DNA from 2 places in the Virgibacillus alimentarius genome. Region 1 is predicted to be linked to the other one. Evidence: a T-box and tRNA genes for the amino acid it is inferred to sense, from the RefSeq annotation. Region 1 holds a T-box; the other holds one or more tRNA genes.
What was found. The T-box of region 1 lies ahead of tyrS (tyrosine--tRNA ligase). A T-box ahead of a tRNA ligase gene usually reads a tRNA of that ligase, here a tRNA-Tyr.

Region 1 (6,511 bases):
TTAAATCCTCTTTCGTATATCCGTCTTTTTTAGCTAGTATGTTTTTTAAAATAAATTTAGCTCTCTTTTGGACTTCATCTGCGAAATAGGATTTTTGTGGATTTTTCTTTGGTTTTTCAATGAAATCATCTATAATATCATAATCTATTGCTTTTTTATATTCTTTTTTCGTAATATAGCCTTCCTCATACATCCGATTTAAAACAGTTTTCATTCGGTTTAATCCTGGTTGTAGATTTTCCTTATCTTTTAGCTTTCCTTCATTTGTAAAGGGTGTATAGTATGAAGGGCTTTGTGGCAGCCCTGCTAAAAATGCTGCCTGTGGTAAGTTTGCATCTTCCGCGTCTACACCAAAGATTCCTTTGGCTGCAGTTTGTACGCCAGCAACATTCCCACCTGATGCTTCACGGCCATATGGAATTATATTTAAGTAAGCTTCTAATATTTGGTCTTTTGTAAAGAAATTTTCTAGGCGAAGTGCCAAAAGGATTTCTTTTGCTTTACGGTCAAAAGACACTTCATTTGTCAGTATTTGATTCTTTATAAGTTGCTGAGTCAGTGTGCTTCCACCTGTTTTAACATTTGAATTTGTTACTTCTTGAACAATGGCTCGAACGATAGCTTTTGGTACAACGCCTTCATGTTCATTAAAATATTGATCCTCTGTTGCAATAACGGCGTTGATTAAGGTATCAGAAACCTGATCTAAAGAAACCTCTTCTCGGTATATATCTGAGCGCACATCTCCATAATATTTCCCGTCGCTAAAATAAAGTTTTGAAGTTTCTTCATAATTATAAATATCTTTTTTCATATTTTCATAGCTTCGAATGGGTTCGTCTTTAACTAGGGAAGCAAAATAGCCGGCACCCATCCCGCCAATGAAAAATAATCCAATAAAAGCTGTAAGGAGTAAAAGTAAAATAATATTCCACATAATGTCATATGTAATACGAAAATTCTTTTGCAATTTCTCATTCTTTACTATCGATTTAATTTTAGTATAATATCTTCGAAGTGTTTCTTTAAGATCCACGGTTAACCTCCTAAAATGATGTTCAATCGAACATCAAAAATACATTATTATTATAGCATACAAGAAATTTTAGGTGTAGATAGGTGAGATGAGGATATATACTATTGCTTTTTGGTGTAAAATATGGTAAGAATATATATTATAATATAATAATTAAATTGCGAAGAAAGATCGAAGTAGTTTTGTGAATCCCTATAAAAGAGAACTGGCGGTTGGTGCGAGCCAGTATATATTTACAGACGAATTACAATCTCGAGCATCAACTTTAGTTCGATTATTTAGAGCTAAAGAGACGGTGATTTCATCGTTAACAATACCAAAGTGGCAAAAATTTTTGCAACAAGGGTGGTAACGCGTATAAACTCGTCCCTTATGATGATTAGGGATGAGTTTTTTTATTTAAAAAATGGTGAGGTGTGTAATGAATGGATATTTTACAGGATTTAGAAAAACGGGGATTAATTCAACAAACAACAGACTGGGAAGGACTTAAAAAGCATTTGACAGATAGACAGGTCACATTGTACTGTGGGTTTGATCCAACAGCAGATAGTTTACATATCGGTCATTTATTGCCGATTGTTATGTTAAAAAGGTTTCAGCGGGCAGGGCATAAGCCAATCGCATTGATCGGCGGAGGAACAGGAATGATCGGAGATCCTAGTGGTCGGTCTAGTGAACGTTCCCTAAATAGTGCTGATGTTGTAAAAGGATACAGTGAAAAGATTAAACAGCAATTAGCTAAAATATTAAACTTTGATCATGGGGAAAATGCAGCTGTTGCTCGTAATAATCATGATTGGCTGGCGAGTATGACCATTATTGACTTTTTAAGAGACGCTGGTAAACATTTTGGAATTAACTATATGCTAGCAAAAGAATCTGTTTCAGCTCGCATTGAACAAGGAATTTCCTATACAGAGTTTAGCTATATGATTTTACAATCTCTTGATTTTCTGAAATTATATGAAGAAGAGAATTGCACATTACAAATAGGCGGAAGTGATCAGTGGGGGAACATAACAGCTGGTATGGAATTTATTCGTCGTTCCCGTGAAGATAAAGATGAAGAAGTAACGGCTTTTGGATTGACTGTTCCATTGATCACGAAAGCGGATGGAACTAAATTTGGCAAAACCGCTGGCGGTGCTGTATGGTTAGATCCTAATAAAACAACAGCTTATGAGTTTTATCAGTTTTGGTTTAATACGGATGACCGGGATGTTATGAAATTCTTGCATTATTTCACGTTCTTAGAAGAGGATGAATTAAATCTTTTGCAAGCAGAGGTGGAAAATAATCCGGAGAATCGTATTGCACAAAGACGTTTAGCAGAAGAAATGACAAAATTGGTTCATAGTCAATCAGCGTTAGAACAAGCCCAAAAAATATCTACTTCATTGTTTAAAGGTGATTTGAAACAACTGTCTGGCAATGATATTGAGCAAGGATTTAAAGACGTTCCGACTTATGAAATGGAAAAAACAGATATCGGTTTAATCGATCTTCTTGTAAATGCTTCTATATCCTCGTCAAAAAGACAGGCGAGGGAGGATATTAATAATGGAGCTATTTATATTAATGGAGAGAGACAGCAAGACCTACAATATGTTATTACAGCAAATGACCGCATTGAAGATAGATTTACTGTTATTAGACGTGGAAAGAAAAAGTACAATTTAATTCAATATAAATAAACAAATGAAGGTTGTATGAGCATATATGTTATGCATACAGCCTTTTATACCATAAAAAAACTGTTCACAAATAGTGAACAGTTTTTTTATTAATGACGTGAATAGAACTCTACGATAAGCGCTTCATTGATTTCTGCTGGTAATTCAGAACGCTCAGGGTAACGAACATAACTTCCTGTCATTTGATCCGCGTCAAAATTAAGATACTCAGGTACAAAATTGTTTACTTCAATAGCCTCTTTAATAATATCTAAGTTCTTCGCTTTTTCTCTTAATCCAATTTCTTGAGCTGGTTTTAAGCGGAATGAAGGGATGTCTACACGGCTGCCATCCACAGTGATATGTCCGTGATTTACAAGCTGACGAGCTTGCTTACGTGTACGTGCAAGACCTAGGCGATAAACAATATTATCTAGGCGGGATTCAAGTAGAATCATAAAGTTTTCACCGTGAACACCTTTCATTTTTCCTGCTTCATTAAACAAGTTAAGGAATTGGCGTTCATTCAGTCCATACATATAGCGTAACTTTTGCTTCTCTTGAAGCTGTAAGCCATATTCAGAAATCTTTCTACGTTGATTAGCACCGTGTTGCCCAGGAGCATAAGGGCGCTTATCTAATTCTTTACCTGTACCAGTTAATGAAATGCCAAGACGTCGTGATTTTTTCCAAACGGAACCAGTAAAACGTGACATAGGACATTTCCTCCTTTTATTTTATTTGCATAAAATAAATCGACCGTGTTCCTAACTGTTGTTCATTATGTTTTCATGTACCATCGCTCCAGCAGCAGAGAGTTACACGATACACCTCCTAAGTAGAGGAACAAAATGATAGCAACCAGCGGTTCACATAGGCTACCTTATTATTTTACACAAAGAATAGTATATAAGTTATAGATACAGAAGTCAACACTATTATTTTTTATAGAATAATAAATGATGCTAGTTGAGAAATTTTTCTAAAGCAGCTGTGAATTTTTGAAGGTGTGTTTCGTCCAGTTCATCAAAACGATTTGTTACTGGGCTATCAACATCTAAAACACCATATATCGTATCTTGAACAAAGATAGGGACGACAATTTCCGATTTACTTGCACTATCACAAGCGATGTGTCCTGGAAACTGCGTGACATCGTTGACTCTTAGTGTTTTACGCTCTTTAACAGCTGTCCCGCAAACTCCCTTTCCAAACGGTATTCTTATGCATGCTGGTAAGCCTTGAAACGGACCAAGTACTAACTCATTATCTTTCCAGAGATAGAAGCCCACCCAATTTACTTCCGATAAAAACTGATTTAGTAACGCGGTTGCATTTGATAGTATTGCAATAGGGTCTTCCTCATCTTTTGATAATGCAGTTAATTGCTTCAGTAATAAAGTATAATCGTTTACTCTATTTCCAGAGTATGTAACAGTTTCAAACAAAAAATCTTCCTTTCTTTTGATGTACTTCGACAAATTCTAAAAGTATTTGTCGAGGGAAAATGGAAGGATATCTACAATCTTTGTCGTAATTGTGAATTAAGGAGTTGAATTGCAATGAAAGCTAACTCATCGAAACAAAAGGTTATTGATGCTGCTTCTGTACTATTTTTTCAAAATGGTTTCCATGGAACATCCGTGAGGGATATTGCCGATAGAGCTTCTGTTAATGTCTCTTTAATAAGCTATTATTTCAAAAGTAAACAGGGTTTATTAGAGTATGCAGTCACTCAATATTATGAAGCTTATTTAGAAATAATAGAAAATACGTTAAAACAAGCAAACTCATTAACATCTATGGAAAAATTAAAAAAATTAATATTTGCCATTATACAGTATAAACAGAGTAATCATCAATTCACCTGCTTTATCCACCGGGAATTATCCTTAGATTCTGTTTTTGTAAGAGAAATGGCAGTTACCTATTTAGCAAAAGAAAATTATTTTATAAGCAATACATTTTTTGATATACTTAAACAAAATAAGCAGAAAGTGGAAAACTCGCAATTTTTGTTAATGCAATTAAAAGGTATGCTTATTACTCCATATGTTCTGCAAAATGAATGGAAAGACCATGTTGTAGGTGAATCTTCACAAAATTATTTTGTGAAAAAATATGTGCAAACAATACATCAATGGTTAGATTTTATTCTCGTTACAAAAGATGAAAATTACACAGCAAATAATTTCGTTTCAAAAAATGAATAAAGCACTATTTTATTCATTTTTTTTAGCCAAAAATGATATGAACATGGTATTATAGGATTAGCCATGCTAAAATTGTCGGTTTTTGATACCTGTTTTTCAAGAGAGACTCAAACGAAAAAATCCTCTTATACAGGAATATAGTTAGGAGGCAGCTTATGGCATATATCATAGGAATCATACTATTAATTATTGCACTAATTATTGTAGGGCTTATATTAAGAAAACGGGTATACGATGAAGTTGATCAACAAGAAAATTGGAAGATGGATATACTAGATAGAGATGTTGCTGCTGAGCTTTCAAAAATAAAGAAATTAAATTTATCCGGCGAAACACAAGAAAAATTTGAATCTTGGAAAGAACGCTGGGAGATAATAATAACAAAAGAATTATCCAACGTTGAAGATATGTTAGTTAAGGCAGAGGAGTTCGCAGATCGTTACCGGTTTTCAAATGCTAAAAAATTACTGCGAAAAAATGAACAAGATCTAAATACGATTGAAAATGATATTGAAAAAATACTTAATGAACTAGAAGAGCTCCTAGAATCAGAAAAGTCCAGCCGTGAAGATGTTGAAACACTACGACCAAACATTAAATATCTTCGCCGAAAACTATCTCAACACCGCTATCAATATGGAAAAGCAGAGTCTGTTTTTGAATCAAGAATTGACGAGATGGAGCAAGCATTTATTAAATACGATGAATTGGCGGGTTGTGGTAATTATTTTGAAGCTAAGGATTTAGTAAACAATTTAAAACAAGAATTGGAACAATTGATTTCTCAAATCGATGAATTCCCTGAAATATATAGGAAATGTAAACATGACTTACCTGCGCAATTGGATGAGCTGCTCACTGGTTTAAAAGAAATGAAAAGTGATGGGTATCGCGTCAGTCATCTTGGTTTTAAAAAAGAGATTCATGACTACCAAAAGCGCTTGTTGGATGGTATTTCGTCCCTGGAAAAAGGAAATACATCCGAGGTGAAAATTCTTATAGAAGAAATTGAAAATAGAATTTCGGAGATGTATCAACTTCTGGAAAAAGAAGCAATTGCTAAAAGTTATATGGAAGCTAAAATTCCAAAATATCAATCAACATTAGATGAATTAGGTGCTTCCTTTTATGATACAAAAACCGAAGTGGAAAACATGAAAAAGGCTTACTACTTTGAAGATAGTGATATGGAAAGGTATTTAGCATTAGATAAAACAATAGCTCATTTAGAAAAACAGCTAGAAGAATTTTCAAATGCTATGGAAAATGAGAATATTGCCCACTCCGAATTAAGAGAACGACTAGATGAAGGTTTTCAGCAAATGGCAGAGTTACAAGAAAAACATGAAGCATTTAAGAAACGTATCCACAATTTGCGTAAAGACGAAATCGAAGCAAAAGAAACGTTAGCAGAAATACAAAATAATATTTATGATACAAATCGTAAATTGAAAAAAAGCAATATACCTGGAGTACCAAACTTCATTTGGAACATGATGGAAACGGCAGCTGGGAAAAATAAAATAGTAATGAAGGCGTTAGAGAAGCAGCCGCTTGAAATTGCTGAAGTGCAACAAGCGCTTACT
Region 2 (6,511 bases), on a different contig from region 1:
ATTCCTATACATCTCCTTTAACCACTCAGCTTGAAAGGAGGCGTACTTTAGCATTCCACCATAGGATGAGGCCGCAACATCAGCACCAGATCCATTACCTTGCGTTTTTACATGCGAAATAGCCGCAAGCTTGAAAATGAGAGATGCGGATGGGTTTGGTAAATATTTTTTCAATATCGCAGCAATGATCGAAGTGACTACAGCAGCACTTGAACCTAAGCCATATTTCACTCCAGATATGTCATCAAGTTCACTTTTTACTTTTAACGAGAAACCTCCCGTAGTAATACTATTTTCTTCTAAAAAATTTAAAGCAATAGTCATCGCATCTTTCGCAAAACGGATACGATCATCGTTTGCATGAACGTTAATATTACTATTTTCATAGTCCCAAGTAATATGATTAAGATTAAAATTCTCTAAGGTTAAGAAGTTTTCATGGCTTTCCTCAATTGTGGCATATACAAAGCGGTTAACCGCCATGACGACTAACTTATGGTGAGGCTCAAGTACAGCAAACTCACCAGCGATCATTAGTTTACCAGGAACCTTTATGGTCAATGATGTCTTGGACAAAGCGTTTCAACCCCTATTTATAGGATATTCCCTGACCCGCACGACTTAGAATAACATCTGTTACACCAGGTACATGCATTAGTGCTGTTTTAATTTTTTCTTCATTTTCCGGTAAATAAAGCACTTTTACATTTGGTCCGGCATCAATCGTAAAATAAGCCGAAATGCCACCTTCTCGCAAGCTTTGCACAGCCTGCATGACAGTCATTGTTGTATCGGCCCAATACGTAAATGGCGGATTTGCCCCAAGCGTTGTTGCATGCATTCTTAGACAGTTTGCTTCTGCTATCTGACCTACCTTTTCAAAATCACGTTCCTGAATCCCTTGCTTTATCTGTTCTAAATCATTAGGAATACTATCAACCCAGCTCTGAAAAAATGCAGAGGTATCTACCGTTCTTCTCATACCTTCCCGGCTTGAAACCTTCTTCATATCAGCCGACAAAACAACCGCAGCAACCCGAATATCCCAATGTTCAACGGGAGCTATTGGGACAGCATATGAGTCAGATCCATCTGTTTTTACGCCTTGCTGCCACTCAGCAAATCCGCCATAAATCGAACGGCAAGCTGAGCCAGAACCTTGTCTTGTTATCCGTGAAAGTTCATAATCGCTTAGTTGCAATCCCATTGCCCGGGTTGCAGCTCCTGCAAGAGCAGCAAAACCAGAAGCAGAGGAGGCAAAACCTGCAGCCGTTGGCACATCATTAATCGAATGAACATCAGCGTATAGCGTTTTATCACTTAAATTCCTAATTAAATCCAGAAAGCTTCGAACACGATCGTACTCTACCCCTGTAATACGCTTATCATCTAAAGTAAATATATCCTCTGATAAATCTTCCCGAAATTCAACAGAAGTAGTTGTACTAAAACCATCCAATGTTAGAGATAAGCTATTATTCGTTGGCAATATGAATGACTCATCCCGTTTTCCCCAATATTTGATTAAGGCAATATTCGTATGTGCTTTAGCTGTCGCCTTCATGATAGATATATCTCCTTTTCTTCTCCCTGAATCAAAGGTATTTATGATTGATCCTTTTTCCGTAAAACAAATGGCCACACAGCATGTGCACCAAATCGTCTTAACTTTTCAGAAAGCTGTCTTGAATGCACTTCATTTTTTGCTAGTGCAATAATACAACCACCATTTCCTCCGCCAGTAAGTTTTGCACCTAAAGCTCCTTCTTGACGGGCAAAGTAGATCAATTTGTTTAATCCCGCATCACTTACACCGAGCGCCTCTAATTCTTTTTGTGCCTCGTCTAACATCTTGCCCAATATTTGTTTACCAGCCTTTTCCAAAGCATGCTTTGCCTGGTGTGTTAATTCCCCGATGCGATCCAGTTTGGACTGAATGATTTTAGGAGCAGCTTTAAGCAGCTCTGTTACGGATTCAACTGCTAAACGTGTATCTCCTACTCTTCCGGAGTCAGCTACAATAAAGTGAAAATCGTCGCTAAGATTGATAAATTCGATGGAGCGATCTTTCTCATACCACACTGGTGATTGTGACATGATAGTTAATGAATCAATGCCACTTGGTGCTCCATGTGCATAGGTCTCAGAAATATTTGCGAAATAGAGTAACTCTTCTTCTGTATAGGATACGTTAGCATAAGCAAACAAGGATCTAACCACCGCGACTGCAACGGATGCACTGGAACCAAGGCCCTTACCAGGGGGTATCGATGATTGTATTTGAACTAATAAATCCTCACAGGGCATATTAAGATACTTTAAGGTGCTTTTAATACAATTGACAATGCCTTCTAGTGATTCTGGGGCTGAATCAATTGGACCATGATAAAACGAACTGTCAATTTTTACAGAACCAGGGACATATTCAATAACGGATTCCACACCAACTAATGGAAAAGGAATTGCAATTGCAGGCTGCCCATGGACAACTGCATGTTCGCCAATTAATATTAATTTACTATGAGCTATGCCGATAGCTATTTGTTCTGAGGTTGTTGCCTTTTCTGCACTCATTTTATATACTCTTCCACCAATTCTTTTGCTTTTCCGACACGAATTTCTTTTACATCGACTAATTTCTCAGCAATAATATCGATCATCTCCCCAGTAGCCCCTGCTGCAATTGCAACAGAACGAGAATGTAGTGCCATATGCCCTTTTTGGATCCCATCAGTTACTAATGCTTTTAATGCCCCAAGATTTTGTGCCAATCCAACCGATACAATAATTTGAGCAAGTTCTTGCGCCGATTCCACGCCTAAAATTTTATGCGCTAATTTCGAAATTGGGTGGACGTTTATCGAACCGCCAACAGTACCAACGGACATAGGCAATTCTAATTCGCCGACCAAATTCCCCTCATGATCCACATACCATGTTGTCATGGAACCGTATGAACCATGACGGACTGCATATGCATGTGCGCCAGCTTCAACTGCGCGCCAGTCGTTCCCTGTAGCAATAACAACTGGATCTATTCCATTCATTATACCTTTATTATGCGTCACTGCTCGATATGGATCAGAGGCAGCAAACTCATATGCATGTACAACTCCATCGCGAACTTCTTCACCAGTATAGTTTTCATCTGCTAATAATTCAGGAGGAATCACACAACGTGCACGGGCTAAACAACGATCAGCATAATTGGAAAGAATACGTAAATAAACTTTCCCATCTGTTAGCTGTTCTACAATTGGAGCTAATGATTCTACCATTGTGTTTATTATATTCGCACCCATTGCGTCGCATGTATTCACATATAAATGTAAGACAAGCATTTGGCTAAAGGCGGATCCGGATTCTTCATTTAGAATACGAACTTCTAAATCTTCTGCTCCGCCACCTCTTGCAACCATACTTGGGTAGGCAGCATTTGCATCTTCAATCAAAGCTTGTTTTTCTTTCAAGATAGCGTCCTTTGCAGCATAAATATCAGGACACCCTACAACTTGAATCTGGCCAATCATCAATCTATCTGTAGCCTCTGTCGTAAAGCCCCCAGCTTCCCTAACAATTTTTGCAATATAACTTGCAGAGGCAACAACAGAAGGTTCTTCAATAGCCATTGGGATCGCATATTCCTTCCCATTAATTAAAAAATTCAACCCTAATCCGAGTGGAAGGGGAAAGGAACCCACAACATTTTCTATCATTTTATCCGCAGTACCGACTGGCAGCGGTTCCGCAGAAAATAAATCATTCTTTTCTTCCCCAGAAAGACCATACATTTTTGCCACTAATGCTCTGCGCTCTTCAACTGTCATATTATAAAAACCTGGAATTCTAGAAGTTCTCACGCTACCTCATCCTTTTGAAGTCCATAATTATTTACATCTAAAATATCTATATAAAGCCTTCACTTTTATTTTTCTCAAATAGTAATTATAACATGTTTTATAATTTTTGTATCTATTATGTTAAAAAAGAGTACAAAATGCAAATAAACAAGGTTGACTACAATCATAGCGACCTTGTTTGTTCATGTACTTTATTTTATGTATGATGTATAACCTTAACATTTTTATCATTTTAAGTGGTGAGCCATGGAGGATTCGAACCTCCGACCCTCTGATTAAAAGTCAGATGCTCTACCGACTGAGCTAATGGCTCCTGTATTGTAGTTTTCTTATTTTGTATGAGCGTTTATCATTGGCGACCCCTGCATCTTCCAGCTTATTCAAGGAGGTTAGGTGCTTCGGGGTTACTCGCAGCTGATTCGGTGGGAGCTTTGCTCGTTGCTCTACCGACTGAGCTAATGGCTCCTGTATTGTAGTTTTCTTATTTTGTATGAGCGTTTATCATTGGTGACCCTGCATCTGCTGACTTTTTTCGAAAGTCATTTTTTATGTAGAATAACCTAGATTATATTAATTTTCAATTCAAAAATTGCTCTAAAAACAAAAAAATGGCTGGGCTGCTAGGATTCGAACCTAGGCTACACGGGATCAAAACCCGATGCCTTACCGCTTGGCTACAGCCCAACAATCGTATAAATATATGGTGGAGGGGGGCAGATTCGAACTGCCGAACCCAGAGGGAGCGGATTTACAGTCCGCCGCGTTTAGCCACTTCGCTACCCCTCCATATTCTTGCCTTTAGTACATTTATTATACATATAAATGATACATTTTAATTGAAATGGTGCCGGCCAGAGGACTTGAACCCCCAACCTACTGATTACAAGTCAGTTGCTCTGCCAATTGAGCTAGACCGGCATTTTTACATTTATTAAATGATAAGATTTTAAATCATAACGATCCCTGCATTTTCTAACTTGGCAGAGATAATATGTGTGTCCGAAGACTTCCTTTTATACTATAAATGAAAAACACTCAAAATGCAATAATTTGAAATGGTGGAGGATGCAGGGCTCGAACCTGCGACCCCTTGCTTGTAAGGCAAGTGCTCTCCCAGCTGAGCTAATCCTCCCACAGCATAAAATCTAATATGCTTATTTCAGTAAGATAAATTTAAAACCATCCACTTCGAAATAGCTTTTTTTATAAACAATTGGTGACCCGTACGGGATTCGAACCCGTGTTACCGCCGTGAAAGGGCGGTGTCTTAACCGCTTGACCAACGGGCCTAGCACTAAATAGTATAAGAACAAAAAACAGCTCATATATCTTTTTTAAAATGTTTGTCGTAAACCAACGAATCTTATTATATACAGATTAAATATTTTTGTAAAGAGTAAAATGCATTTTTTTATAAAAATTTTTTTCTATCATGATTTCAGGGCAAAAAGGCTATAATAACAGTAACTTTTCATGATAAACAGTACGCTTATGATACACAGTTTTTTCTATATAGTAAGATTGTATATGCTTCTTTAAGGAAATAAATTAAGTTATAATAGGAAATATAAAATATTTTGGAGGTGCCACATGTCAAGTTTATTAGAAGGAAAAAATATTGTTGTCATGGGTGTTGCAAATGAGAGAAGCATTGCATGGGGAATAACAAAATCATTACATAATGCAGGTGCGAATCTCATCTTTACTTATAGACAAGAGCGATCTTACCAAAAATTAGTAAGGTTACTTGAAAAAAATAATATTACACCAAAGTTAACTGTATCTTGCGATGTCGAAAGCGATGAAAGCATTAAGGTAGCGTTTAAAGAAATAGAAGACAAAGTTAATGTCATTCATGGCCTCGTTCATTCCGTCGCATTTGCTAAAAGAGAAGAATTACAAGGCGAGTACGCGGATACATCTAGGGATGGATTTTTACTAGCGCAAAACATTAGCGCTTATTCCCTAGTAGCTGTCACTAAGCAAGCAAAAGCGTTAATGACAGAGGGCGGAAGTATCGTAACACAAACCTATATCGGTTCAGAACAAGTTATACCAAATTATAATGTCATGGGAGTTGCCAAAGCTTCACTCGAAGCTAGTGTCCGGTATTTAGCTGAAGATATGGGTAAATATGGCATCCGTGTAAATGCTATCTCTGCTGGACCGATACGTACATTGTCTGCTAAAGGAGTATCAGGATTTAATGAAAAGACTTCCATCATCGAGGAAAAAGCCCCTTTACGTCGCAATGTAGATCAAGATCAAGTTGGGGACGCCACATTATTCCTAGTAAGTGAGTTAGCAAGAGGAATAACAGGTGAAGTATTACATGTTGACTCTGGTTACCACATTATTGGCAGTTAAGCACCGTTTTGCCGCCGGGTAAACAAAAAGAGCGTGGATCTAATGATATGCTCCCCTTAAGGTAGACAGATTAAAAAATAAAAATCTGTTTTCACCTTAAGGGGAGTTTTTTATGTCCAATAAATATAAATTTAACTCTAGTAAATTTAAGTATGAAGTGTTAAAGGCATATAAGAATGAAAATTATACCTTAATAGAATTATGTTCAAAATACGGAATTGCGGATGTAACTCTGTATGATTGGGCTGAGAAACATGAGAAATATGGTCTCAAAGGATTGGAGG

Region 2: it encodes a tRNA-Tyr, which carries the amino acid that the T-box ahead of tyrS (tyrosine--tRNA ligase) is inferred to sense. The anticodon was not compared.

Annotation. Positions count from the first base shown of each region.
Region 1 is NZ_JAGIKX010000037.1:11,665-18,175, reverse strand. Features, by position in the region: gene J2Z81_RS13770 (transglycosylase domain-containing protein) at 1-1,036, opposite strand, end outside; T-box leader at 1,191-1,410, shown strand; gene tyrS (tyrosine--tRNA ligase) at 1,462-2,733, shown strand; gene rpsD (30S ribosomal protein S4) at 2,823-3,428, opposite strand; gene J2Z81_RS13755 (GAF domain-containing protein) at 3,678-4,160, opposite strand; gene refZ (forespore capture DNA-binding protein RefZ) at 4,275-4,925, shown strand; gene ezrA (septation ring formation regulator EzrA) at 5,081-6,511, shown strand, end outside.
Region 2 is NZ_JAGIKX010000010.1:57,899-64,409, forward strand. Features, by position in the region: gene J2Z81_RS07575 (phosphomevalonate kinase) at 1-576, opposite strand, end outside; gene mvaD (diphosphomevalonate decarboxylase) at 590-1,564, opposite strand; gene mvk (mevalonate kinase) at 1,606-2,574, opposite strand; gene J2Z81_RS07590 (hydroxymethylglutaryl-CoA reductase, degradative) at 2,571-3,860, opposite strand; tRNA gene J2Z81_RS07595 (tRNA-Lys) at 4,098-4,173, opposite strand; tRNA gene J2Z81_RS07600 (tRNA-Gln) at 4,470-4,544, opposite strand; tRNA gene J2Z81_RS07605 (tRNA-Tyr) at 4,562-4,646, opposite strand; tRNA gene J2Z81_RS07610 (tRNA-Thr) at 4,703-4,778, opposite strand; tRNA gene J2Z81_RS07615 (tRNA-Val) at 4,917-4,992, opposite strand; tRNA gene J2Z81_RS07620 (tRNA-Glu) at 5,075-5,149, opposite strand; gene fabI (enoyl-ACP reductase FabI) at 5,451-6,227, shown strand; gene J2Z81_RS07630 (helix-turn-helix domain-containing protein) at 6,340-6,511, shown strand, end outside.